4 regions of the Enterobacter bugandensis genome follow, and region 1 is predicted to be linked to each of the others. Evidence: predicted binding sites of a transcription regulator. Region 1 holds the regulator's gene; each other region holds the start of a gene.
What was found. Region 1 encodes CRP, which controls carbon source genes, mostly activating them, when cyclic AMP is high. Its sites were predicted from a motif close to ATGTGANNNNNNTCACAT; they were not measured.
Positions count from the first base shown of each region.

Region 2: cdd (cytidine deaminase) is a predicted target of CRP. The motif match lies at 1,925-1,942, and genes of this name have one in related genera.
Region 3: rhaS (HTH-type transcriptional activator RhaS) is a predicted target of CRP. The motif match lies at 1,828-1,845, and genes of this name have one in related genera.
Region 4: rbsD (D-ribose pyranase) is a predicted target of CRP. The motif match lies at 1,453-1,470, and genes of this name have one in related genera.

Region 1 covers NZ_LT992502.1:4,304,362-4,307,476, reverse strand. Annotated here, with positions in the region: gene DG357_RS20955 (YccS/YhfK family putative transporter) at 1-1,460, opposite strand, end outside; gene crp (cAMP-activated global transcriptional regulator CRP) at 1,518-2,150, opposite strand; gene DG357_RS20945 (OsmC family protein) at 2,462-2,866, shown strand; gene DG357_RS20940 (phosphoribulokinase) at 2,933-3,115, opposite strand, start outside.
Region 2 covers NZ_LT992502.1:3,184,217-3,187,331, reverse strand. Annotated here, with positions in the region: gene DG357_RS15445 (glutamine synthetase family protein) at 1-14, opposite strand, end outside; gene sanA (outer membrane permeability protein SanA) at 136-855, opposite strand; gene cdd (cytidine deaminase) at 982-1,866, opposite strand; gene DG357_RS15430 (CidB/LrgB family autolysis modulator) at 1,996-2,691, opposite strand; gene DG357_RS15425 (CidA/LrgA family protein) at 2,688-3,083, opposite strand.
Region 3 covers NZ_LT992502.1:4,604,189-4,607,303, reverse strand. Annotated here, with positions in the region: gene rhaA (L-rhamnose isomerase) at 1-206, opposite strand, end outside; gene rhaB (rhamnulokinase) at 203-1,672, opposite strand; gene rhaS (HTH-type transcriptional activator RhaS) at 1,974-2,810, shown strand; gene rhaR (HTH-type transcriptional activator RhaR) at 2,884-3,115, shown strand, end outside.
Region 4 covers NZ_LT992502.1:4,674,643-4,677,757, forward strand. Annotated here, with positions in the region: gene rbsA (ribose ABC transporter ATP-binding protein RbsA) at 1-943, opposite strand, end outside; gene rbsD (D-ribose pyranase) at 951-1,370, opposite strand; gene kup (low affinity potassium transporter Kup) at 1,597-3,115, opposite strand, start outside.

The sequences.
Region 1 (3,115 bases):
AGGCGGGCAACGATGAACTGTTCGCCGTTAAGCGTCAGCAGCTGCAGGGTATATACCGCCGTCACCGTAAAGCCCACCATCGCCCAGCCGTAGTTTTTGCGAATGATTAGATAGCTTACCAGGGTGACCACCAGCATCCCTGCCAGGGTATAGCCCTCGGGCACGTGAAAATGCAGCGTCACGCCCGCAATAATCAGCCCCGCCATCGTGCCGCCTGCCCGGTGCAGAATGCGCACCCGCGTGGCGCCATAGCCGTTCTGGGTAACAAACAGCACGGTCATTAAGATCCAGTACGGTTTCGGCAGGTGGAGCGCCATGCCCATCAGGCTGGCGATACTGAGCATGACGCTAATCCTTGCAGCGTTGCGCAGAGCGGAAGATTTCAGAGACAGGTAGCTTCTCAGCGCCGGCAGCAGCGGCAGACGTTTCTGTTTATCCGCCATCAGGTCACGGGAATAAAGCGGGCGCTGGGTGCGCAGCACGCGGGCGATGCGGCTGAAGTGCCAGGCGGCAAACTGGCCGACCGGGTTATCCGGGTGCTGACGGGCGATTTTCTCCAGCGCGCCGAGCTGTTTGTCCATGTTAAAGCGCGTGGGGTAGCGGTGGTAGAGAATATCATCGGCCAGCACCCGCAGGCGCGCGGAGACGGTTTGTGCGTTCCAGCGGATCACCGCTTCGGCATGGCTGCGCTCAACCAGCTTTTGCACCTCCTGCGGGTGGTGAAGGCTAACGGAGATATGCTCCTGAAGATCCAGCCCCACCTGAAAGGTGCGCAACAGCCGTTTATATTCGTGGTTCTTGTTGGCGGCGAGCATATGCAGCTGCTGATAGCATTGGCTTATCAGGTCTACCACCTTTTGCTGGCGCGTCAGCAACGGCGGTAAGGATTTTTCCGGATCCGTATGCTGGGTGAGCAGAGTGTATTTGGCTTCACAGTAATCCGCAAGCTGCACGTAGAGCAGGCTCAGAGATTCGCGCAGCGGCTGCTCCCGCCACAGCCAGAACCAGAACCAGTTAAACAGCCCGTACCACAGCGTGCCGAGGGCGTAGATCAGCAGCGGCTCCCACACGGGCATATTACCGGCGAGGCTCAGGGTGAAGATGGCCGCAATGAGTGACGCGGGAAGCAGACGGGCATGGAGCGAGCTGATTTCGGCGGTGACGCCGAGGGTCATCGCCAGCACGGTCAGGATCAGCGGCAGGGGAATATCGCGAGCCAGCAGAAGCTGCACCGCGAGGCTACAGCCAGCAAACAGCGAGCCGCCAATTATCAGACGTTTGAAAAAGCGTTTATGGGGCGTGTCCAGACCGGCAATGTTGCAGCAGGCGGGGACGAGAGAAAACAGCAGGCCCTGCTGAAGATGTCCCAGGATCAGGCCCACGGCCACGGGAAGACATAGCACCAGCGTTTGTCGTAGTGCGTAGTTAACTTCCGGGTGATAGATCAGCCTGCGCCACATGGGGAATAGAGACAAAAACGGCGTGACACCTTGCGATGGCACGCCGTTTAGGCAGGATTAACGGGTTCCGTAAACCACGATGGTTTTACCGTGGGCGGAGATCAGGTTTTGATCTTCCAGCATTTTCAGAATACGGCCCACCGTTTCGCGGGAGCAACCGACGATCTGACCGATTTCCTGACGGGTAATTTTAATTTGCATGCCGTCCGGGTGGGTCATCGCGTCTGGCTGTTTCGCCAGGTTCAGCAGAGTCTGCGCGATACGGCCAGTCACGTCCAGGAAGGCGAGGTTACCCACTTTCTCTGACGTCACCTGCAGACGGCGCGCCATCTGGGAAGAAAGACGCATCAGGATGTCAGGGTTTACCTGAATCAACTGACGGAATTTCTTATAAGAAATTTCAGCCACTTCACATGCTGTCTTTGCGCGAACCCAGGCGCTACGTTCCTGGCCTTCTTCAAACAGGCCCAGTTCACCGATAAAATCGCCCTGGTTCAGATAGGAAAGGATCATCTCTTTGCCTTCCTCATCTTTGATCAGCACTGCCACCGAGCCTTTGACGATGTAATACAACGTTTCCGCTTTTTCACCCTGGTGAATCAGCGTGCTCTTCGATGGGTACTTATGAATGTGGCAATGAGACAAGAACCATTCGAGAGTCGGGTCTGTTTGCGGTTTGCCAAGCACCATGCGCTGTTATCCTCTGTTATAAGCTGTCACCAGAGTCATCAGATGCATCCGGACTCTGGGGTTGCAATCGAATTCTTACCCATACCCTGGGAAGTCGGCTGTCGTAACGTTTCGCAGCCAGTAAAGTTTGATGTCCTCTGCATACATGTGTAACGTCAATGTATTACTGTAGCATCCTGAGTGTTTTAGCATAGCTTTTGCCGCGTGTCTCCTGGTGTCTCGCTTCAGCATGATGCAGGTCGCCTTCCATTGCGAGAAATGTAACGCACGCGTAATCTGTCACCAAAAATGCAACGTTGGAGTTAATGAATATGCAAGCGCGCGTGAAGTGGGTTGAAGGTTTAACGTTCCTGGGCGAGTCCGCATCAGGACACCAGATTTTGATGGATGGTAACTCCGGCGATAAAGCTCCAAGCCCAATGGAAATGGTGCTGATGGCGGCAGGCGGATGCAGCGCGATCGACGTGGTGTCGATTCTGCAAAAAGGCCGTCATGACGTGACGGATTGCGAGGTTAAACTCACCTCAGAGCGTCGCGAAGAGGCGCCACGCCTGTTCACCCACATTAATCTGCACTTTGTTGTCACCGGGAAAGAACTGAAAGACGCGGCGGTCTCACGCGCGGTGGATCTCTCTGCGGAGAAATACTGCTCTGTGGCGTTAATGCTGGAGAAAGCGGTAAAAATCACCCATTCGTATGAAGTGATCGAGGCTTAATTATTGGGGCATCGTGCGTGTTGATGCCCTCACCCTAACCCTCTCCCACGGGGAGAGGGAACATGTTCACGCGATCTGCTTCCCTTCCATCAGTCGCTCCACCAGCGGCGTCATGATCAGCTCCATTGCCAGCCCCATTTTTCCACCGGGAACCACTAACGTATTCATGTGGGAAATAAACGAGCCCTGCAGCATCGCCAGCAGCCAGGGGTAATCAATGCCTTCAAGATTGCGGAAGTGGATCACCAC
Region 2 (3,115 bases), 1.1 Mb from region 1:
AAAAACGCATTCATTATCGAGTTCATAGTCATTCTTCAATGAAGCCGTAGCGGCAGTGAACTCAGGTTAAAAGAGCTGGCGTAAAGGGGGGATAAAAAGCGTCAGTGCCGGCGTAAAGAAAGTATAAAGGCAGGCCTACTTTTTCTCTTTTTTCTGCATATCCAGCAGCTGCTCTGGCGTCACCGCCGGGTAACCCTGCGCGTCTTCCGGCACTTCATGCATTGCCGGGATCGGCACCAGCGGGCCTAAAAAACGCGGTTCGCGTTTGAAGATATACAGATCGGCCAGGGCGCCAAAGCGGGCACCAAACTCGCGGACGCGCACGCTCAGCATATCTTTTGGCGACGGCACCGCGTAGCACTGGGCCTGAATGCCCATGTGCAGGGCGATAAACAGCGCGCGCTCGCAGTGGAAGCGCTGGGTGATGATGATGAAGTCGTTGGTATCGAAGACTTTGCGCGTGCGCACGATGGAGTCCAGGGTGCGGAACCCGGCGTAGTCGAGCACGATATCGGCAGGGTCCACGCCCGCGGCAATCAAATCCTTCCGCATCGTCACCGGCTCGTTATAGCTTTGCAGCGCGTTATCGCCGCTCAGCAGCAGGTAGTTTACCTTGCCGCTGTTGTAGGCGTTCAGCGCACCCTGAATGCGGTAGCGATAATACTGGTTGATCACCCCTGTGCGGTAATACTTGGCGGTGCCGAGCACCACGCCCACCTGGCGATAGGGGAGATCCTGCAGGTCATCAAAGATGTAGGGGGCCGTTTTCCAGCTCATCCAGCGGTCGAGACCCAGCACGATAAACAGCAGTATGCCGACCAGGACAGACAGGCTGTAAAAAACGCGCTTTAACATGAAGATGGCTCGTTCGTGGATGAAATTTAACTCAGGCTACTTTACCCGCCTGGTTAGCGCAAGAAACAGCGACTCAACTGAGGGGTTTTTCAGCAACGTGGCGGACATTTCTGTCCGCCGGAAGGTTTACGCCAGCAGGACGCGGTCGATCGTCGTGCAGCCTAACGCCTTGAGCGTTGCGGCGGTGGCATCCCACTGAATCAGCGGCGCATCGGCCTTTTCGGCCAGAACGGCACGCTGAATGTCCGGATAATCGTAGCCGTTCAGGCTCAGCAGGTTGAGTGCGCCCTGCAGCGGCGGCAGCGTTGGGTTAAACGCGGCGTTTTCCGCATAGCTGCCGGTGAAGATACGGCCATCGCGGCACTGCAGTGCCACGCCGCTCGGGGAGTTGCTGTACGGAGTGTGGCTCTTGTTCGCCGCGCGTATGGCCGCCTGGTTCAGGTCATCGCCGGACAGGGCGAAACCGTGATCCTGCTCGTCCATCAGCAGCGTTTTAATCTCAAGATCTTTCGGGCCGAAGGCGTCAGGCAGGTAATCGCCCAGCGTGTGCGGCGCGCGGCCCGGCAGGTTAATGCGCAGCTGCAGCCCGCTGTTCAGCTCGTTCATAAACTGGCGGCAGTGGCCGCATGGGGTGTAGTTTACGGTGATGGCGCTCAGGGCTTTCTCACCGCGCAGCCAGGCGTGGCTGATGGCGCTCTGCTCGGCGTGAACGGTCTGCTGCATGGTTGCGCCGAGGAACTCCATGTTCCCGCCGAAGTACCAGGTTCCGCTGACGCCGCGCGCGATGGCGCCGACGTTGAAGTGGGAAAGATCGGCCCGGGCGCAGGCGGCAGCCAGGGGCAGCAGTGCGAAAGCCAGCGCGTCTTCATCCAGCCCGGTTGCCTGTTTAAGCACCGTGACCTGCTCCGCCGTCAGCAGGGCGGGGAAATGTGCATCTGCCAGAACGGGAGCCAGGGCTGACTGCAAATTATCTGCAAGCTGAGCGAAGGCAGCTTGAAAACGTGGGTGCATGGCGTTTGCCTCATAAAGGTTAATGGATCGGTAGTTTACGGAGCCGTAAGGCCTTTATATGTGATCCACTTCTCATTATGTATGCAACTTATGAAATCAAAATGAAATTTGCGCGACGCATCGCAAATTTTAGCCCATCACCGCCAGAATCAGCGGGAAAATGAACGGGGCGAGCAGGGAGGTGATAATCCCGCAGATCACCAGCGCAAGAGAGCTAAACGCCCCTTCCTGATAGTCCAGCTCCGCGCAGCGTGCGGTACCCAGCGCGTGCGAGGCGGTGCCCATCGACAGCCCGCGCGCCGCTTTGGTGTGAATACGCATCCCGTTCAGCAGAGTGTGGCCAAACACCGCGCCGAGAATACCGACGAAAATCACGCACATCGCGCTGATGGCCGGAATACCGCCGAGGCTGCCGCCTACCGCCATCGCGATAGGCGTGGTCACTGATTTAGGCAGGATAGAGGCGGCAATTTGCGGGGAGGCCCCCATCAACAGCGCCACCGACGTGCCGGTAATCATCGCCACCAGGCTTCCCACAAAACAGATAGTAATGATGGACTTCCACCGTGCGCGGATCTGGTGCAGCTGCTCATATAAAGGAAAGGCAAGCGCGACAACGGCGGGCTGCAGGAGGTCGTTTAAAATTTTGCTGCCCGCAAAGTAACGCTCATAAGGAATGCCGGTGAGCAGCAGGAAGGGAATAATCACCACCATCGCCACCAGCAGGGGGTTCAGCAAGGGCATTTTAAATCGTGCGGCAAGCTTGCGCGCGGCGAAGAATACCAGCAGGGTTAACGGCAGTGACCACCAGATATTAGCCATCATTTTTTTGTTTTCTCCCCGACCACGTTACGTTCTCCATGTACCAGATGAGAACTCCAGCTCACCACCAGGAAAACCACCAGCGTGCTGACCGCGCAGGAAACGACAATCGGGCCGAACTGCGCCTTGAGCAAATCAAAATACTGCATGACGCCCACGCCGATAGGCACGAACAGCAGCGCCATGTAGCGGATAAGAATGAAGCAGCCTGGATTAACCCACTTTGCAGGCAGAATTTGCAGCGCCAGTAAAACGAAGAGGATCAGCATACCGATAATGCTGCCGGGAATGGTGATGGGCAGCAGCGACGCGATGAAAATGCCGGCATACAGGCAGGCGTAAATCAGGACGAATGCGCGCAGATATTGCCAGATAATGTTCAATGATTTGCTCATGGTGATAGTCCTTGCTGAAACGCATTCATCAT
Region 3 (3,115 bases), 300 kb from region 1:
GCTTTGCCCGGGTAGTTACCCGTTGCCTGAATGCCACCCGTCAGGGAACCGCCCGGATTTTCGAAACCGGCGACGTCATCACCCTGCCAGCAGTGCATGGAGACGGGCAGACGGTCGAGCTGGCGCAGCGCCTCTTCGACATCCACGCCGACGGCGGCGAAACGCTGTTTAGCCAGGTCCCAGGCTTGTTCAAGTTGAGTGGTCATGCGCAAAGCTCCTTAGTCAGTCGTTTTTGCTGAAACTGCGCCCGGTAGCGGGCAATGTCATGGCAGGGATTGGGGGTGAAGGTGGTCAGGCTGTTATTCGCCGTCACCACCGAACGGAAATCGTCGACGTTTGATAGTTCGTCCAGCGTCATCAACTGAATGCCAATGTTGCCGAGCGTGGAAGCCTCTACGGGACCTGCCACCACCGTAATGCCGCAGGCATCGGCGCAGAGCTGGTTCAGCAGCTGGTTCTGGCAGCCGCCGCCCACGATGTGCAGCTGGCTGAACGGTTTACCGCGAAGGCTCGCCAGCTCGCTCAGGATGTCGGCATAGAGCAGGGCGAGGCTGTCAAAAATACAGCGCGCCAGCTCGGCGGGGCGGGAAGGTACCGGCTGCCCCGCGTCAAAACAGGCGGCCTGGATTTCGGCGCTCATGTGCACCGGGTTAATAAAGCGGTCGTCGTTCGGGTTAATCAGGAAGGTGCAGGCCTTCAGCTTTTCGGTTTCCGCGATAAGCGCGGGCAGGTCGGTGACGTTCTGCTCTTTCAGCACCCGCTGGAGCAGCCACAGGCCCATGATGTTCTTCAGCACGCGGTAGCGTCCTTCGGCACCGCCTTCGTTGGTGATATTGGCGGCCAGCGCGGCGTCGCTGGTGTAAGGCGTTTTGCTCTCAAAACCCATCAGCGACCAGGTGCCGGAGGAGAGATAGGCCGCGTCTTTGCTGGCGAGCGGCGAGGCAATGACCGCGCTTGCGGTGTCGTGACTGGCGACGGCGACAACGGGAATTTCATTCCCCTGCGGGCAAATCCACTGGCCGATGACATTGCCCGGATGGGTTGGCGCGCCGAACCAGGACGGCGAGGCGCCCGTCCATGCCAGCAGGTGTTCATCCCAGTTATCGGTGTTGATATTGACCAGCTGCGTGGTGGTGGCGTTGGTGTATTCCCAGTTCATGTTGCCGGTCAGACGATAGCTTAAGTAGTCCGGGATCAGCAGCGCATGCGCCACCTTTTCAACCAGCTCTGGCTGTTGCTCCACCAGCGCGCGCAGCTGGTACAGCGTGTTAAACGGCAGAAACTGAATGCCGCTGCGACCATAGATGTTCTCCTTGCCAAGCTGCGCGATGGCGTGCGCCATCAGCCCATCGGTGCGGCTGTCGCGGTAGGAGACGGGCAGGCCGACGCGTTCGCCGTGACTGTCCAGCAGCACGTAATCCACGCCCCAGGTATCAATGCCGATACTGTCGATGCGGATACCGTCTTCGCAGACGTTGTGAAGTCCGGTGCGGATCTCCGCCTCCAGCGCATCGATATCCCAGGTCACAAAACCGTCCTGTTTTTGCAGACAATTGGCGAAACGGTGCATTTCGCGAAGCGTAAGGGTGTGCTGGTCACAGTCCCAGGTGGCGAGCATTACACGGCCGCTGGATGCGCCTAAATCGACAGCCACACAATGGCGAAAAGTCATGGTCGGGTCCTTTCTTAAGTCATTAACGATGAGTGTAAGAAAGGGAAGAAATAGCCACCTTCTCTCCACTGACAGCCCAAATCTCGCGCTGGCAAGAAAGCAAAGGTGAACGTGAGGGAGTTCACAGTTTCCAGTAATGGTGGGGTTTGCAGGCAGTGTGACGCTGACCGCATTTCCCGATCTTTCCGCCTGTTTCTTGAAAAATCGGCAGCTTTTGCGCGGTTTACTGTCAAAAATTTAAGGTGAGCGTGGAGGGCCTTAATTACTATTTTGAGAACTTTTCTCATTGGTGGGGGCCGTTATGACCGTACTGCACAGCGTCGATTTTTTTCCTTCGGGGGCTTCTCCCGTCGCGATTGAGCCACGGCTTCCTCAGGCTGCGTTCCCGGAGCATCATCATGATTTTCATGAGATTGTGATTGTTGAGCACGGAACAGGCATCCACGTATTCAACGGTCAGCCGTATACCATCAGCGGCGGTACGGTGTGCTTCGTGCGCGACCACGACCGGCACCTGTATGAACATACCGACAACCTGTGTCTGACCAACGTGCTCTATCGTTCCCCGGATGCGTTCCAGTTTCTCTCCGGACTGAATCAGCTGTTGCCGCAGGAGAAGGACGGCCACTACCCGTCGCACTGGCGGGTGAATCAATCCACGTTACAGCAGGTGCGTCAGCTGGTGAGCCAGATGGAGCAGAGCGAGGACGGGCAGGAGACGCACGCGATTGCCACCCGCGAGCTGCTGTTTATGCAGTTGCTGGTGCTGCTGCGCCGAAGCAGCCTGGTGGAAGGGATGGAAAATAATGACGCACGGCTGAACCAGCTCATGGCCTGGCTGGAAGATCATTTCGCTGAAGATGTCTGCTGGGAAACGCTGGCGGACGACTTTTCGCTCTCGTTGCGCACGCTGCATCGTCAGCTCAAGCAGCATACCGGGCTCACGCCGCAGCGTTACCTTAACCGTCTGCGCCTGATCAAAGCGCGTCACCTTTTACGGCATACCGACGAAAGCGTTACAGAAATTGCTTATCGCTGCGGTTTCGGCGACAGTAATCACTTTTCGACGCTATTTCGCCGGGAATTTAGCTGGTCGCCGCGCGATATTCGTCAGGGGAAAGACGCGTTGCTTCAGTAACGCGAGGGCAGTCACCGTTTTCAGGCCGCAAAAAAGCTAATAATGCCCGGTTATTCGCCGTAGAGGTTGTGGTGTGGCCGCTCAGTTAATTCTTCGCAAAGATGATTTTTTTGCCTCCGCGAGTCAGGCCGTCGCGGTGGCCGACCGTTACCCGCAAAATGTCTTTGCCGAGCACACCCATGAGTTCTGCGAGCTGGTGCTGGTGTGGCGCGGCAACGGCCTGCACGTCCTCAACGACCGGCCCTACCGCATCACGCGCGGGGATCTGTTTTACATTCGCGCCGAAGACAAACACGCCTACGCCT
Region 4 (3,115 bases), 370 kb from region 1:
CATGGCCGTCAAGAGTAACGTAACCGCTGGTGCGCGGCAGTGCGCCGTACAGCACTTTCATCAGCTCGGTACGGCCCGCGCCCATCAGGCCCGCCACGCCCAGGATCTCGCCCTGACGCAGGGTAAAGGTCACATCGTTTACGCCTGGGCCGCAGAGGTTATCTACCTTCAGGCGGATCTCGCCCGGCGCTTTGTCCAGATGCGGATATTGGTCTTCGAGCTTACGTCCCACCATCATTTCGATCAGCGTATCTTCGGTCAGCGTCGCCACTTCGCGCTCGGCGATAAACTGGCCGTCGCGGAAGACGGTCACGTCGTCGCAAATTTCGAAGATCTCTTTCATGCGGTGAGAGATATAGACAATGCCGCGCCCCTGCGCTTTCAGTTCGCGGATCACGCGGAACAGGGATTCGGTTTCGGTATCGGTCAGGGCATCGGTCGGTTCATCCATAATGATGACCTTCGACTCGAAGCTCAGCACCTTCGCGATTTCCACCATCTGCTGATCGCCGATGGAGAGGTCGCCCACCAGACGGTCACTCTTAAAGCGCAGGTTCAGCTTCGCCAGCAACTTGTCCGCTTCGGCGTACATGGTTTTCCAGTCGATTTTGCCGAACCGGTTCACGAACTCGCGGCCCAGGAAGATGTTTTCCGCAATGGTCAGTTGCGGGATCAGGTTCAGCTCCTGGTGAATAATGCCGATGCCCGCTTCCTGAGAGGATTTCGGGCCGTTAAAGGTGGTTTCTTTACCCAGCCAAACGAGTGAACCGGCATCGCGCTGGTAGATCCCGGTCAGCACTTTCATCATGGTGGATTTGCCGGCACCGTTTTCGCCCACCAGCGCCATCACGCGTCCTGGGTAGACGTTAAGCGCCGCACCGGAGAGGGCTTTTACGCCCGGGAACGACTTATCGATCCCTTTGAGTTGCAGTAATGCGTCCATGATGGCCTCAGAAGGTGACGCCAGCACAGAGAATGATATTCGCATACGGGGAACACTCCCCGCTGCGAATCACCGCCTGACTGTCTGCGGTTTGTTGTTTGAACTGTTCGTGCGTTGTGTAACGAATTTCTATGGTGTTTCCCTGGTGTTGTTGCAGTTGCTCAATGTGGCTGAGCAACGTTTCGTGGAGTTGCGGATTATGTTGTTTGATTTCCGCCGCGAGAATGGCCGCCTCAACCTGCATCTCCGCCGTCACTACCTCCAGTACCTGCATAAACGAGGGCACGCCCTGCGTTAACGCCATATCGATACGGGTTGTGCTGCGCGGAACCGGTAAGCCTGCATCGCAAACCACCAGCGTATCGGTATGCCCAAGACGGGAAATAACCGATGAGATTTCTGAGTTGAGAACCGTGCCTTTCTTCATTTTCTTGCTCCACTAGCGAAACGTTTCGCTAAAAATAGTGTAGCCGCATAAATGTTCAGAAAACCATCATGACGTAACGGATTTGTGATCAACGTCGAAACGTTTCGCTAAGTGAAATGGAGGGGAGGTAAATGCAAAACGGTAACCGTCAGGTTACCGTTTTAGATGTTTGCGCCCTCTCCCTGTGGGAGAGGGACGGGGTGAGGGCATCAGGCCGCACGGAGACTTAAATCTCGACCTGCGTCCCCAGCTCAATGACGCGGTTAGGCGGGATCTCAAACTGGTCAGGGGCGCGCAGGGCGTTACGCTGCAGGATCAGATACAGCTTACCGCGCAGACGCAGATACCATGGGCGCTTGCCGATGATCAGCGACTCGTGGGACATAAAGAACGACGTCTCCATCATCCGGCAGCTTAACCCTTCCAGACCGCAGCGGTGGAACACCTCTTCCACGTTCGGCGTTTCGCGCCAGCCGTAGCTCGCCACCACGCGCCAGAAGGTCGGGGACAGCTGCTCAATCTGTACGCGGCGCACGTTGTGAACGTACGGCGCATCTTCGGTGCGCAGCGTCAGCAGGATCACGCGCTCGTGCAGCACTTTGTTGTGCTTAAGGTTATGCATCAGCGCAAACGGGATCACATTCAGGGCACGAGACATGTAAACCGCGGTACCCGGCACGCGCACCGGCGGGGATTTCTCAAGCGACGCGATCATCGCCTCCAGAGAATTACCGTGCTCATGCATGCGGCGCAGCAGGCGGAAGCGCTCGCTTTTCCATGTGGTCATGACAATGAACATCAACAGGCCCAGCGTCAGCGGCAGCCAGCCACCGGAGACAATTTTGTCGAGGTTCGCAGAGAACAGCGGCACGTCAATGCACAGGAAGCCCACCAGAATCATCCCCACGAGGAACTTATTCCAGTGCCAGTTGCGGTACGCCACCGTGGTGGAGAGAAGCGACGTCAGCACCATCGTACCGGTCACGGCAATACCGTAGGCCGCCGCCAGATTACTGGAGTGTTCGAAGCTAACAATCACGATCACAACAGCGAAGTAGAGCAGCCAGTTAACGAACGGGATGTAGATCTGGCCCGACTCCATCTCTGAGGTATGGATGATGCGCATTGGCGAGAGATATCCCAGACGAACGGCCTGACGGGTCAGAGAGAACACCCCGGAAATCACCGCCTGAGAGGCAATCACGGTCGCCAGCGTTGCGAGGATCAGCATAGGCACCAGCGCCCAGTCAGGTGCCAGCAGGAAGAATGGGTTCTTAATCGCTTCCGGGTTCTTGAGCAACAGCGCGCCCTGACCGAAGTAGTTCAGCACCAGCGACGGGAGCACCACAATAAACCATGCCACGCGGATAGGCAGCTTCCCGAAATGCCCCATGTCAGCATAGAGCGCCTCCACACCGGTGATGGAGAGCACGACAGCTCCCAGCGCCACGAAGGAAACCACTTTATATTCAAGGAAGAAATGCACCGCCCAGTAAGGGTTCAGCGCATGCAGCACTTCCGGGTTCGCAATAATGCTGCGCAAACCGAGCGCCGCCAGGATCAGGAACCAGGCCAGCATAATCGGCGCAAACAGTTTGCCCACCAGCCCGGTACCGTGTTTCTGGATCATGAACAGCAGCGTCAACACGATGATTGCCAGCGGGACAACCCAGGCATCAAGCTGCGGGGCAATAATCTCCAGCCCTTCAATCGCCGAGAGCACCGAGATAGCCGGTGTTATCACC